4 regions of the Streptomyces sp. CA-288835 genome follow, and region 1 is predicted to be linked to each of the others. Evidence: riboswitches for the same ligand, from Rfam matches in the RefSeq annotation. Region 1 holds a riboswitch; each other region holds the start of a gene.

The links. A riboswitch is a leader RNA that binds a small molecule or an ion and turns the genes downstream of it on or off. The one in region 1 is predicted to bind cyclic di-AMP.
Region 2: it holds a riboswitch for cyclic di-AMP, as region 1 does, so the genes downstream of both, ACQEVY_RS24945 (M23 family metallopeptidase) here and ACQEVY_RS17875 (transglycosylase family protein) in region 1, are expected to answer to the same signal.
Region 3: it holds a riboswitch for cyclic di-AMP, as region 1 does, so the genes downstream of both, ACQEVY_RS27660 (transglycosylase SLT domain-containing protein) here and ACQEVY_RS17875 (transglycosylase family protein) in region 1, are expected to answer to the same signal.
Region 4: it holds a riboswitch for cyclic di-AMP, as region 1 does, so the genes downstream of both, ACQEVY_RS17430 (NlpC/P60 family protein) here and ACQEVY_RS17875 (transglycosylase family protein) in region 1, are expected to answer to the same signal.

The regions. Positions count from the first base shown of each region.
Region 1 covers NZ_JBNJMW010000001.1:3,993,459-3,996,658, forward strand. The annotation lists gene eno (phosphopyruvate hydratase) at 1-698, opposite strand, end outside; gene ACQEVY_RS17875 (transglycosylase family protein) at 1,079-1,771, opposite strand; cyclic di-AMP (ydaO/yuaA leader) riboswitch at 1,776-1,944, opposite strand; gene ACQEVY_RS17880 (transglycosylase family protein) at 2,150-3,200, opposite strand, start outside.
Region 2 covers NZ_JBNJMW010000001.1:5,509,554-5,512,753, forward strand. The annotation lists gene ACQEVY_RS24940 (PP2C family protein-serine/threonine phosphatase) at 1-965, shown strand, start outside; cyclic di-AMP (ydaO/yuaA leader) riboswitch at 1,249-1,404, shown strand; gene ACQEVY_RS24945 (M23 family metallopeptidase) at 1,415-2,428, shown strand; gene ACQEVY_RS24950 (PrsW family intramembrane metalloprotease) at 2,663-3,200, opposite strand, start outside.
Region 3 covers NZ_JBNJMW010000001.1:6,062,965-6,066,164, forward strand. The annotation lists gene ACQEVY_RS27655 (FAD-dependent monooxygenase) at 1-801, opposite strand, end outside; cyclic di-AMP (ydaO/yuaA leader) riboswitch at 1,298-1,448, shown strand; gene ACQEVY_RS27660 (transglycosylase SLT domain-containing protein) at 1,453-2,190, shown strand; gene ACQEVY_RS27665 (hypothetical protein) at 2,282-3,025, opposite strand; gene ACQEVY_RS27670 (hypothetical protein) at 3,071-3,200, opposite strand, start outside.
Region 4 covers NZ_JBNJMW010000001.1:3,887,018-3,890,217, reverse strand. The annotation lists gene ACQEVY_RS17435 (hypothetical protein) at 1-288, shown strand, start outside; gene ACQEVY_RS17430 (NlpC/P60 family protein) at 415-1,566, opposite strand; cyclic di-AMP (ydaO/yuaA leader) riboswitch at 1,574-1,745, opposite strand; gene pcrA (DNA helicase PcrA) at 2,030-3,200, shown strand, end outside.

The DNA.
Region 1 (3,200 bases):
TAGCCGGCCTCCTTGATGGCCTCGATGATGAGGTCGAGGGCGGCACGGTTGGACTCGAGGTTCGGGGCGAAGCCGCCCTCGTCGCCGAGGCCGGTGGACAGGCCCTTGGTCTTCAGCACCTTCTTGAGGGTGTGGTAGACCTCGGCGCCCCAGCGCAGCGCCTCGGAGAAGGACTCCGCACCGATGGGGGCGATCATGAACTCCTGGATGTCCACGTTGGAGTCGGCGTGCGAGCCGCCGTTCAGGATGTTCATCATCGGGACCGGCAGCAGGTGCGCGTTCGGCCCGCCCAGGTAACGGAACAGCGGGAGGTCGCTGGCCTCGGAGGCGGCGTGGGCGACGGCGAGGGAGACGCCGAGGATGGCGTTGGCGCCGAGCGAGCCCTTGTTGTCGGTGGCGTCCAGGTCGATCATGGCCTGGTCGATCAGCCGCTGCTCGGTGGCGTCGTAACCGACGAGCTCCGGGCCGAGCTGCTCGATGACGGCGAGGACCGCCTTCTCGACACCCTTGCCGAGGTAGCGGTTGGCGTCTCCGTCGCGGAGTTCGACGGCCTCGAAGGCGCCCGTGGAGGCGCCGGACGGAACGGCGGCACGACCCGTGCTGCCGTCGTCGAGGCCAACCTCGACCTCGACCGTGGGATTGCCTCGGGAGTCCAGGATTTCCCGGGCTACGACGACGTCGATGGACGGCACGAGCATCTCCTTCTGGGATGTGACGCGGTGACGCGGGCCGCTGGGCCCGCACAGCGCGAAGCCGCGGCGGCTCCGCGATGACGAGCCTAACCGGCTCCGGGCGATCGGCCAGCCGTCCGCCCCTCGCATGGACCGAACCGAAAGTAAATTGTTTCCGAACGGAACAAAGCGAGGGCTGGACAAGTAGAGGGACGAGTAGGGACGAGCAGGGGACGAGTAGGGGGACAGAAAAGTCCCGCACCGGTGCGTACGGGGGAAGACGCACCGGTGCGGGACTGTCCGGGGGCTCAGCTTCGGCCGAGTTGGGGGACTCGGCTTCGGCCGAGCTCGGGGCTCAGCTGACGCCGCGCTGGGGGCTGGGCTTCAGCTGAGCCGGGGGCTCGGTGTCAGCTGAGGTGCAGCTGCTGGCCCGGGTAGATGACGTTCGCGTCGTCGACGATGTCGTCGTTCAGCTTGTGCAGCTTCTGCCAGCCGCCCTTGACGTCGTTCTCCGAAGCGATCGCGCTGAGGGTGTCACCCTTGACGACCTTGTACTCGCCGTCGCCCTTCTTGACCTTCTTGCCGGTCGGGGTGGTGACGGTCTTCTTGGCAGCCGGGCGGTCCGCGGAACGCGAGGCACGCTCCTCCTGGGCCGGCGCGCTCTGCTGCTGGGACTGCTGGGTGTTCTGCTGCGCGGCACCGGAGTCCGAGCCGCCGCCGTTGTACGCGGCGTTCGACAGCCCCTTGCCGCAGACCGGCCAGGCACCCTTGCCCTGACCCGCGAGGACCTTCTCGGCGATCTCGATCTGCTGGGCCTTGGAGGCCTGGTCGGCGGTGGCGGCGTACTTCGTGCCGCCGTAACCGGACCAGGTGGAGGCGGAGAACTGCAGACCGCCGTAGTAGCCGTTGCCGGTGTTGATCTTCCAGTTACCGCCCGACTCGCACTGGGCGACGGCGTCCCACTCGGAGGCGGTGGCGGCAGAGGCCGTACCCGACACCATCAGCGGGGCGGCGATGGCGGCACCGGTGACACCGGCGAGCGTGGCTATTTGGCTGGCCTTGGACGGGCGACGGTGCTTGCCCTTGCCGGAAAGCAGCATGAAGAGATCCCCTCACCGACGCCTACGAGGTGAGCTGTCGGGTTCGGGCCTGGTGAGTTGCCCGGCCGTACGGATCGCTCCGCACGACTTCACCCCAAGCCGCACCCGGTCTCGACGACCGGGCCCGGCACTTACCTTGGGTCCCCCGCTCCTGCCTACGGCGCTTTACGCGACGACTGTTCCCGTACGGACGTTGGCAGGATTCGGCGTGACGTCCGTCGGGGCCCGCTGTGGCGAGCGGTCACGACCGTAAACATGCGATCCGCCGAATTTCAAAGTCGATCAGGCCCTTTGAGATCCATGTCTCACTCTCATCAAACCGGACATCTGGCCCGAACTGCCGCCGCTTTTGGTCGGGTTCGGCACCTTGCACACCCCTCAGTCTGTGCCGAGTTCAAGGCGCTGACCGGGAAGGATGAGATCCGGGTCGGCGCCGACCGTGTACTCGTTCGCTGCATACAACCCGGCCCATCCACCTTGGAGGCCATGGGAGTCGGCGATCGCCGAGAGACTGTCACCGGAGCGGACGGTGTACGAGCCGTCCTGGGCGTCCGCCGCCTCGCGCGAGGCGTCGTCGCCACGGGAGGCGTGCCGGCCGGTGGAGTCGTCCGTACGGGAGTCCTCGGCGCCCTCTTCGGCACTGTCGCCACGGTGGCGGCCGGTGCCCTCGTCTGTGTTTGTGCTCTCACTCTCGCCGCCCGAAGAGTCGGCGTTTTCGCCGGAGTTGTCCGAGTCGCCCTCGTTCGTCGTGTCCGTCGGAGGGCTTGGCGAGCTCTCGGGGCTCGGCGTTTCGGCTGTGGAATCGCTGCCGGAGTCCTGTGAAGTGCCGGTGGACGATTCGGATGTACCGGACGAGTCCGAGTCGGCGGACGTATCGGATGAGTCGGACGCACCCGACGTACCGGATGAATCACCCTTTACGGAGCCGCCACTTGACGTCTGCCCCGAATCGGAGCCGGAGTCCGAGTCCGCGCCCGAACCCGCCTCCGACCCGGAGCCGGTGTCCGAGCCGGTGCCCGAATCCGCCCCCGAACTCGACCCCGACTCCGCCTCGTTGGACGGAGTCGGGCTCGGAGCGGGCGAGTCCTGCGCCAAGCCCGTATCCACGTCGGGCGAGTCGGAGTTCTGCGTGAGGCCCGCGACGAGTCCGCAGGTCGCCCAGGGGCTCGTGCCCCGGTCTGCGAGGACCTTCTCGGCGACGGCTATCTGCTGCGAGCGACTCGCCAAATCGGCGCTCATCGCGTAGTCGAGACCGCCGTACTGCTCCCACTCCTCCTGGGTCATCTGGAGGCCGCCGTACTGCCCGTTGCCGGAGTTGGCGCTCCAGGAGCCGCCGCTCTCGCACTCCGCGACCGCGTCCCAGGTCGCATCACTGGCGGCACTCGCGCCGCTCGCCGCGAGCAGAGGGATCGCGAGGGCCGATCCGGTC
Region 2 (3,200 bases), 1.5 Mb from region 1:
TGCCCTTCTTCACGGTCGCCCCGCTCATCGCCGCGCCCCTCTCCACCTTCGCCAACACGCTGCGCACCGGAGTCGTCTCCGTCGCCGCCCTGTCCCTGCTGCACATCAGGGGCGACTTCGACGTGGGCGCCGCCACCGAGGTGGCCACCGCGACCGCGGTTGCCGTGCTGGCGCTCGCCATCAACCGCCTCGTGCGCCGCAGTGACCAACGTCTCGCCTCCGCCCGCGAGATCGCGGAGGCGGCCCAGCGCGCCGTACTGCCCGAACCGGCCGAACGGATCGGCGGGCTCGACATCGCGGCGCGGTACGAGGCGGCGCAGGCGGACGCGTTCATCGGGGGCGACCTGTACGCCGTGCAGGACACCCCGCACGGCGTACGGCTCGTCGTCGGCGACGTACGCGGGAAGGGCATGGGCGCGGTGGCGGCCGTGGCCGTGCTCATCGGGGCCTTCCGGGAGGCCGCCGAGCAGGAGGCGACCCTGGAGGCGGTGGCGCAGCGGCTGGAGCGAGCACTGGTGCGCGAGGCCGCCCGGCGCGGCGGCCTCGAGGCGTTCGAGGGCTTCACCACCGCCGTACTGGCCGAAATCCCGCACGCCGACGCCGTCGTACGCCTCGTCCACCGCGGCCACCCGGGGCCGCTCATGCTCTACGGCGACGGCTCGCTGGACACGCTGAAGGACGAGGACCCCGCACTGCCGCTCGGGATGGGCGAGTTGGGCCCGTGGCCCGACCGGGCGCAGGAGGTCCCGTTCCCCGCCGGAGCCACCCTGCTCTTCTACACGGACGGGGTGACCGAGGCCCGGGACCGGCACGGCGTCTTCTTCGACCCGGCGGACAGGCTCGCGGGCCGGACCTTCCACGGACCCCGGGCGCTGCTGGCCACGCTCGTGGAGGAAGTCGTACGGCATACGGGAGTCGGCGGCGCGACGGACGACATGGCGCTGCTGGCGGTCCGGAGACCGTGAGGGCGACTGGTGAGGCGGACGCATGATGCCGGAGGCGGCGTCGTATCACCTTCCGTAGTCGGACGAACCCACTCCGCATAACAACTGAAACATTGTCAACAGCAGTCACAGCAGTGAATTGGAGCTGAGTCACGATCAACTCGCCCGATTCATCCCAGTGATGACCTGAAAGTCCAGGCCAAGACTGCCAACGAATCTCCAGAACAGCTTGGAATCCAGGGCCTGCCTCTATTAACGTTCGATAACGCAGCGCGGTCGTCCCAGCCGACACAAGAGTCGGCTCCGTGCGCACGCGCCGAATCCCGCAAGGGAACCGGGGAACCACCAACTTGGGGTGAATCGGGCGTTGTTCCGGTGGAGACACCGTGAGCAACGCGCGTAGGAGACCTTCCTGCTCCGAACCCGTCAGCTAACCCGGTAGGCGGAAGGAAGGAAAGGAGTGCGCCTACGTGGCGTCCAACCGGCCTGCCCCCCAGACTTCGTTCGCGCCGAATGAGGAGCCCGACACATTCGGCTACGGCAAACGCCAGGACGAGGAGACCTGGGAGGAGTGGAACCCCTCTGAGGATTCCCTCAAGCCCGTACGCGGCAGGCACCGCGTCGGCAAGCAGCGCGGCGGAGGCCTCGCACGCAGCTCCACGGTTCTGGGCGTCGGCGTCATCGCCGCCGTCAGCGCGGGCGGCATGGCCAGCGCGAACACCGGCAAGCCGCCGGTCTCGATCACGCTTCCCGACCTTCCGCTGATCTCGGGCGACACGGACGAAGAGCCCGGTTCCACGACTCCGCTCACCCACGCCGGTCTGAGCACCGCGGACGCCGAGCAGGGCAACTCCGACGCAGGCGAGGCCCTGCGCGCCCGCATCATCCTCCAGGCCGAGCGCCAGCAGGATCAGGTGGACCAGGAGGCCCGGCAGGCCGCGGCGACCGCCGCCGCGAAGAAGGCCGCCGACCAGGCCGCCAAGGAGCGGGAAGAGGCCAAGGCCAAGGCCGAAGCCGCCAAGGAGAAGGCGGCGGAGGAGGCCCGGCAGAAGGCTGAGGCGGAGCGCCTCGCCGAGCTCGCCAAGAGCTTCGCGCTGCCGACGTCCTCGTACACCATCACCTCGACCTTCGGGCAGTCCGGCGCGCTGTGGTCCTCCGGGACCCACACCGGCCTGGACTTCGCCGCTCCCTCGGGCACGCCGCTCAAGGCCGTCCACAGCGGCACCATCACCGAGGCCGGCTGGAACGGCTCGTACGGCTACCTCACCAAGCTCAAGCTCGACGACGGCACGGAGGTCTGGTACGCCCACCAGTCCTCGATCAGCGTCAGCGTCGGCCAGAAGGTCAGCACGGGCGAGGTCATCGGCCGCGTCGGCGCGACCGGCAATGTCACCGGGGCGCACCTCCACATGGAGGTCAAGACGTCGGGCGGGGATGGGATCGACCCGATGGCTTGGCTGCGGAGCAAGGGGCTCAACCCGTAAGTCCTGCAAGATCTTTGACGCCATTCGCTTTCGGACGAGAAGCGGGTGGCGTCTTGGTTTTCGCCTGGTTCCGGGCTGGGCGGCTTTGGTGAAGCCCAGTGCGGTACCGCGCCCGCTTGAGGGGCCGCAGGCCCCGATAGGGGCGCGGGGCTGCGTCGATTTGCGGCTCCGCCGCGTGGGCGCGACCAGCCCCCACCGGCCCGCAGCCGAATCACTGCACCTCCAGCGGAGCGCCTAGTTCCGGTAGGGGTTGTACGCCGGGTAGGGCGACGCCTGCCCGTACGAGTTCCCGTACGTCGGCCACGGCGGCGGCGCCGGCGGCGGAGCCGTGGCCCGGGCCGCGTACGCCAGCGCGGGGCGAGCCAGCTCACGGCGGGCCCAGAGCTCGTTGAGCAACTCCCGTTCCCGTACGACGAAATCGGTGCCCGCGCGGCCGCGGCGCCCCCGGTGGCGGAGGAACGCGAGAGAGGTCGCGTACGCCTCGTACTCCGCGACCGCCCGCCCCGCCGGGCGGCCGCCGTGATGCGTGGCCCACTCGCGGGCCAGCCTCCGCGCCTTCATCGAGCCCAGCACGAACGGCTCGGGAACCGTCAGCCAGCCCGCCATCGCGTACGCGGGCAGTTCGGTGCGGATCGTGCCGAGTTCGCGCTGCCGGGTCCAGATGGCCAGCCAGGTCAGCAGGCCGAACGCGGGCACCATGAAGGCCGCGTACACCGCGAAGAAGCCGTACGTGCCGAAGGTCGACGAGCCGTTCCAGAGGGCGTGCATGCCC
Region 3 (3,200 bases), 2.1 Mb from region 1:
CGTGGGGACGGCGGCCAGCAGGGCGGGCACGGGATCTGGCCACGACCCGAACCGGCGCAGCAGTTCGGCGTGCTCGGACGAGGACGAGAGCGAGGGCGAGGACGAGCCGGAGGCCGCTCCCTCCGGCAGCGACGCCGTCGCGAAGCAGTACATCCGCCCGCCCGGCAGCGCCGTGTAGCCGAACCTCTCTCCACGGCCCCAGATCGCCGCGCCCTCGGAGGGCGGCTCGGCGAAGGGCTCGGTGACCATGCGCCAGGCCGGGTAACCGGCGTACCTGGGGCCGGCCGCGTGAGGCCACAAGGTGCGGCGGACCGCACTGCGCAGCCCGTCGGCGCCGACCACGACGTCGGGCCGGGACCCGCCCCCTGTGCCCCCGCGGTGATCGACGACCAGACCGTGGCCGTCGTCGCGGACCGCGGACACCTCGCTGCTCGACCGCAGGCTGTCGGCGGGCAGTGCCTCGGTGAGCACCCGCAACAGGTCCGCGCGGTGCAGGACCACGAGGGGTTGGCCGAAGCGGCGCGCCAGCTCCGCGTTGTCCGTACGGGACAGCCAGCGGCCCCGGCGGTCCCGTACGCCACCTGCGGCCTCGACGGCGCCGAGTGCCCGTACGTCGTCGGCCAGGCCGAGCACCTCAAGCGCGTGCAGCGCGTTCGGCCACAGCGAGATGCCGGCGCCGATCTCGGTGAACTCCGGGGCACGTTCCAGGACTTCGACGCGCCAGCCCCGGCGGTGCAGGGCGATGGCCGCCGCGAGGCCGCCGATTCCGCCGCCGACGATGGTCGCGGCGCGCTGCGGCATGGGTCCTCGCTCTGCTTTCGGGCGTCGCCCGGTCAGGTGGCCGTCGATCCGGTGCCTGAGCGGCATGCGACGCGGCGCAGGTCCGCAGGTCCGGCTGGGAAGCGCCTCATCGCAGCATGGCGGCAGTCGCCTGTCAACGTGCCTAGGGGCCGACCGGCAAGGGGTTCTGCAAGCCCCGCCCCGGACCGCCCCCAGGAACGCGCAATGCCCGAGTTGCCTACATTGCCGCTTTGTTCAGTCTTAGTGGTACTTGATCGCGTGAAATGGGTCACGTGCGGATGGAATGGGCGTTGAAGGCGCACCTCGACAACTTCTGCTTTGCAGAACGTAAGTTGAGAGTCGCGTTCCGGAATAATCGGGCGATTTGCCCCTCGTTTTAGCGAGTTCATAAGGGGCGCACCGGGATTTCGAGGCTTGTTTCGGGTGTGTGCTCTCGCATACGTTCACGTCTCGATCCGGACGGAACGCCTAATCCTGCCGCCGCTCCGGAACCCCATTCGTCCACGCGCTACGGCAGGAGCGGGGGACCCAGGTAAGTCGCCGATCCGGGCAACCGGAACGGCTTGGGGTGAAGTCGCGCTCCCCGCGCGGCCGGGCAGCTCCCGCCCGAACCCGACAGCTCACCTCGCAGGCGCCGGAGAGGAATTCGTCATGCCCGCACGAGGTAAGCACCGCCGTACGAGAGTCAGCCGCATCGCCCGCGCCTTCGTCCCCGTAGGAACGGGTGGCGTCGCGCTCGCGCTCCCGTTCGTGGCGGTGAGCGGTGCCCACGCCGCCCAGCCGTCGGGGCAGGTCACGCAGGTCGCGCAAGCCGCCGCTCCGCAGGTAGAGCTCGTCACGCACAAGGTGGCCAAGGGCGACACCTTGACCAAGATCGCCAAGAAGCATGGCACGAGCGGCGGTTGGCAGGGGCTGTACAAGGCCAACCGTGCGGTCATCGGGAACAACCCGTCGATGATCAAGCCGGGTCTCACGCTGACGGTCGGTACGAAGAAGGCGGCCGCGAGCCCGGCGGCCGCCAAGTCCGCGGCGCCCGCCGCTGCCACGCAAGCCGCCGCGAAGACGTACTCGAACGACCTCGACGGCTGGATCAAGGAAGCCCTGGACATCATGGCCCAGCACGGGATTCCGGGCTCGTACGACGGCATCCACCGCAACGTCATGCGCGAGTCGTCCGGGAATCCGCAGGCCATCAACAACTGGGACTCCAACGCCGCGGCCGGCACCCCGTCCAAGGGCCTCCTGCAGACCATCGACCCGACCTTCAGCGCCTACCACGTGCCCGGCACGTCGACGGACCCCTTCGACCCGGTCGCCAACATCGTGGCCGCCTGCAACTACGCCGCCGACCGATACGGCTCGATCGACAACGTCAACGGCCCTTATTAAGAACGGCCCTTATCAAGAGGGATCGGGGCCCGTATCGGGCCTGAGCAGAACACCGGCCCGGGTACCAGGTACCCGGGCCGACGCACACCCGTCAACCGAGCTTCGCGTTCTGCTTCTTCAGGATCATCGCCGGGATCTTCGTGTCGCTGGGGTAGCCCTTGGAGATGGCCGAGCCGTTCACTGAGAAGTAGACGGCGACGACGTCGGCGCTGCGTACGGCCGCGCCGTGCACCGTATGCGTGACCCCCCTGAACGTCATCGTGGACTTGAAGGCGAGGGATTCGTCGCCTGCCGCATCGGTCTTCTCCGCGGTGACGGTGTCGTGCTTGCCGCTGTTGCCGTTCGCCTTGGCCGTGAAGCCGGCGCCGCAGGAGTCCACCGCCTTGGAGAGGCCGGCCATGGCGGACTCCGCCTTGCCCTCCTCCTCGTAGGCGTTGAGCGTTATGTAGTTGGACGGTTTGGTGAGCGGGTTGATCGACGCGAAATGGGTGAGGAAGGCCTGCGGTTCGCCCAGCGGGAGCTGGTTCATCGCGTACGCCAGTGGGGCGCAGACCTCTTTGTCGAGGGTGACCTCGTCCTGAGACTTGGCGAAGGCGTACTCCGGGTCCAGGTCTGCCTTCGCGACTTCGTAGTCACCGCCTATCTCGGCCTGGGTGACCATGAGCTTCGCCAGGCGATCAGCCGGGTTCGGCCCCTTCGAAGGGGTGGCCGAGGCCTCAGGTTTGGGCTTGTCCGCCGCCGCGTCCGTCTCCGAGTCACCGCCTCCGCAGGCGGTCAGGCCGGTGAGTACGGCTATGGAGAGGGCGCCGGCGGTCAGGGCAGCGGATCTCTTCATTCCTCTTCCTTTCCTTATCGATGGCTGCCGGTGGAAGCAACTGCCCTACTGGCCGGGGAACTTCCAGATGAACGGCTCCCCGTCCTCCTCCGCCCAGCGGACCTCCATCTCCTTGGCGTTCGCCGGGATCAGGTACGAGTCGCAGAAGGTGTGGCTCTCGCCCGTCTTCCAGCTC
Region 4 (3,200 bases), 110 kb from region 1:
TTCTTCACCCAGATGAAGGCGATGGGCGGGGGCACGGCCCGCTTCGGCCCCGCGATGCTGCACGGCGCGTTCACGATGCTCGTCACGGGCGTGATCCTGGTCGGCCTCAACCAGGCCGACGACCAGACGGTCAACAACATCAAGATCGGCGTCAAGCTGGCGCTGCTGATCGTGATCCTGGGCCTCGTGTACGTGAAGCGGGACGAGGAGAAGGTGGACAAGGGCTCGTTCGGTCTGGTCGGCGGGCTGACCACCGCCAACGTCTTCATCGCGGTGCTCTGGACCTGACGGCCCGAAGGTCCGCGAAAACGGCCTCATGGGGAGCCTCGAAACACGGCCTCATGAAGAGCCCCAAAAACCCAAAAACGGCTCACGCGCGCGTGCACCCCGAAATGGGGTCCACGCGCGCGTGCCTCACGCCGGACGGACCACGCTGTGGACCGGCATGTAGTAGATCGACTCCTCGCGGACGTACGCACCGGGCTTCGGGGCGTGGATCATCATGCCGTCGCCGAGGTAGAGGCCGACGTGGCTGATGTCGTCGTAGAAGAAGACGAGGTCTCCGGGCTGGGCGCTGGCGACCGAGACCTGGGTGCCGGTCTTGACCTGGTCCCAGGTGGTGCGCGGGAGGGTGACGCCGGCGGCCTTCCAGGCGGCCTGGGTGAGGCCGGAGCAGTCGTAGGAGTCCGGTCCTGAGGCGCCCCAGACGTACGGCTTGCCGGTCTGGGAACGGGCGAAGGCGAGTGCCTTCTCGCCCTTGGCCGTCGAGGCGCCCGCGGAAGTGCCCGTGCCGGTCGAGGTCCCCGCGCCGGTGGAGGGCGCGGGAGCCGGCTGGGCCTGCTGCTGTTGGCGGCGCTGCTCCTCCGCGGCCTGCTGCCGCGCCAGTTCCTCCGCCTTGCGCTGGGCCTCCTCGCGCTGCTCCCGCTCGATCGCCGCGAGCCGCGCCTTCTCCTCGGCGGTCAGCTGCGAGAGCAACTGGCGGGCCTCGGCGAGCTTCCGCTGAACGGTCGCCTTGGACGACTTCAGCGTGTTCTCGGTCTGGGTGAGCGACTGAAGGCTCTCGGAGGCCTCCTGACGCATCTGCGTCATCTCGGACTGCTGCGTCGCGTAGTCGTCGACGGCCTGCTGCTGGCGGCTGGTCAGCCGGTCCATCAGCTGGTTCTGGTCGAAGTAGTCCTGCGGGTTGTCCGCGAGCAGCATGGCCGCGGTGTCCGGGGCGGCGGTGCCCGTGCGGTACTGCGCGGTGGCGAACGTACCGAGTTCCTCGCGTGCTTCGTTGAGCTTCTGCGTGCGGGAGGCGACGTCGTCAAGGAGGTTGTCGACCTTCTTGCGCTGCTTGCTGGTCTTCTCCTTGGCACCGTTGTACTTCTCGGTCGCCGTCTCCGCCTGCGCGTAGAGGTCGTCGACCTTCTTCTGGACTTCGTCGAGACTGGGCTTCGGCTCCGCGGAGGGCGAGGCGTTCGCGGTCTGCGACAGGAGGGCCACCGAGGTGAGAGCGGCGGTGGCGAGGGCAGGGGTCCGTATGCCCTTGGGATTGGACGACCGCGCTTTGCGGTGTGGCGCCACGAAGGCGACTCCTTCCGTGCTCCGCCTACCGAGTTAGCTGTCGGGTTCGGGCGTGTGCTTCGGAAGGTTTGCCCTACGGTCCTTGTCCCCTAAGGGAGTTGGACCGATTCACCCCAAGGTCGGTGGGTCCCCGGCTCCGGGTTGCCACAAAGGCGTACCGGACTCGGCGGGAGCCGCACGGCCCGGCGACGTTCGCCGGTGGGGGTCGAGCGGCCCACTGCGAAAGCTAACCAACTCGTGTGGCTCCTGTGAAGGTTGATGAGCGAATTGTCCGATACGTTTTCGTGACCTTAGCCTCAGTCTCCATGATCCGTCGCCGACCGTGACGGGACGGTCCTGGAGGGTGAGAGAAATCCGGGCGGGCCCTCGGCAGTCTCGTACGAGCGGAGTTCTCAGGGTTTTCCCGGACAGCTTTTCAGGGCGGCGGCGAGCTGTCAGTGGGGGAGCCTAGACTCGGAGAGCGATGAGCAGCCTCTTTGATGACAGCTTCCTGGCGGACCTCAAACCCTCGCGGGACCACGAGGAAGAGCCCCCGCCACCGCCCGAGGACGAGCACGTACCGGAGCAGGTTCCGGACGATCTGTTCGGCGGGAAGTTCGACGTGCCGCCGGACCGGGAGGCGTACTACCGCGATGGTGCCCCCCGTCCGCATGTGGACGCGGCCGCGCTCCTGGAGGGGCTGAACGACAACCAGCGCGCGGCGGTCGTGCACTCCGGCTCCCCCCTGCTCATCGTGGCCGGTGCCGGTTCCGGCAAGACCCGTGTGCTCACACACCGGATCGCGTACCTGCTCGGCGAGCGCAAGGTGCATCCCGGCCAGATTCTCGCCATCACGTTCACCAACAAGGCCGCGGGCGAGATGAAGGAGCGCGTCGAGCACCTCGTCGGCCCGCGTGCGAACGCGATGTGGGTGATGACCTTCCACAGCGCGTGCGTACGGATCCTGCGGCGCGAGTCGAAGAAGCTCGGCTTCACCTCCTCGTTCTCGATCTACGACGCCGCCGACAGCAAGCGCCTCATGGCCCTGGTCTGCCGCGACCTGGACCTCGACCCGAAGCGGTTCCCGCCCAAGTCGTTCAGCGCCAAGATCTCGAACCTCAAGAACGAGCTGATCGACGAGGAGGACTTCGCCGCCCAGGCGAGTGACGGCTTCGAGAAGACCCTCGCCCAGGCCTACGCGATGTACCAGTCGCGGCTGCGCGAGGCGAATGCCCTCGACTTCGACGACCTGATCATGACCACGGTCAACCTCCTGCGCGCCTTCCCGGACGTCGCCGAGCACTACCGCCGCCGCTTCCGTCACGTGCTGGTGGACGAGTACCAGGACACCAACCACGCCCAGTACGCCCTCGTACGTGAACTCGTCGGCACCTCCGAGCACCCCGTGGACGTACCCCCGAGCGAGTACGACGTGCCGCCCGCCGAGTTGTGTGTCGTCGGTGACGCCGACCAGTCCATCTACGCCTTCCGCGGCGCGACCATCCGCAACATCCTCCAGTTCGAGGAGGACTACCCGGACGCGACGACGATCCTCCTGGAGCAGAACTACCGCTCCACACAGACGATCCTGAGCGCCGCGAACGCGGTCATCGAGCGCAACGAAAGCCGCCGCCCCAAGAACCTGTGGACCAACG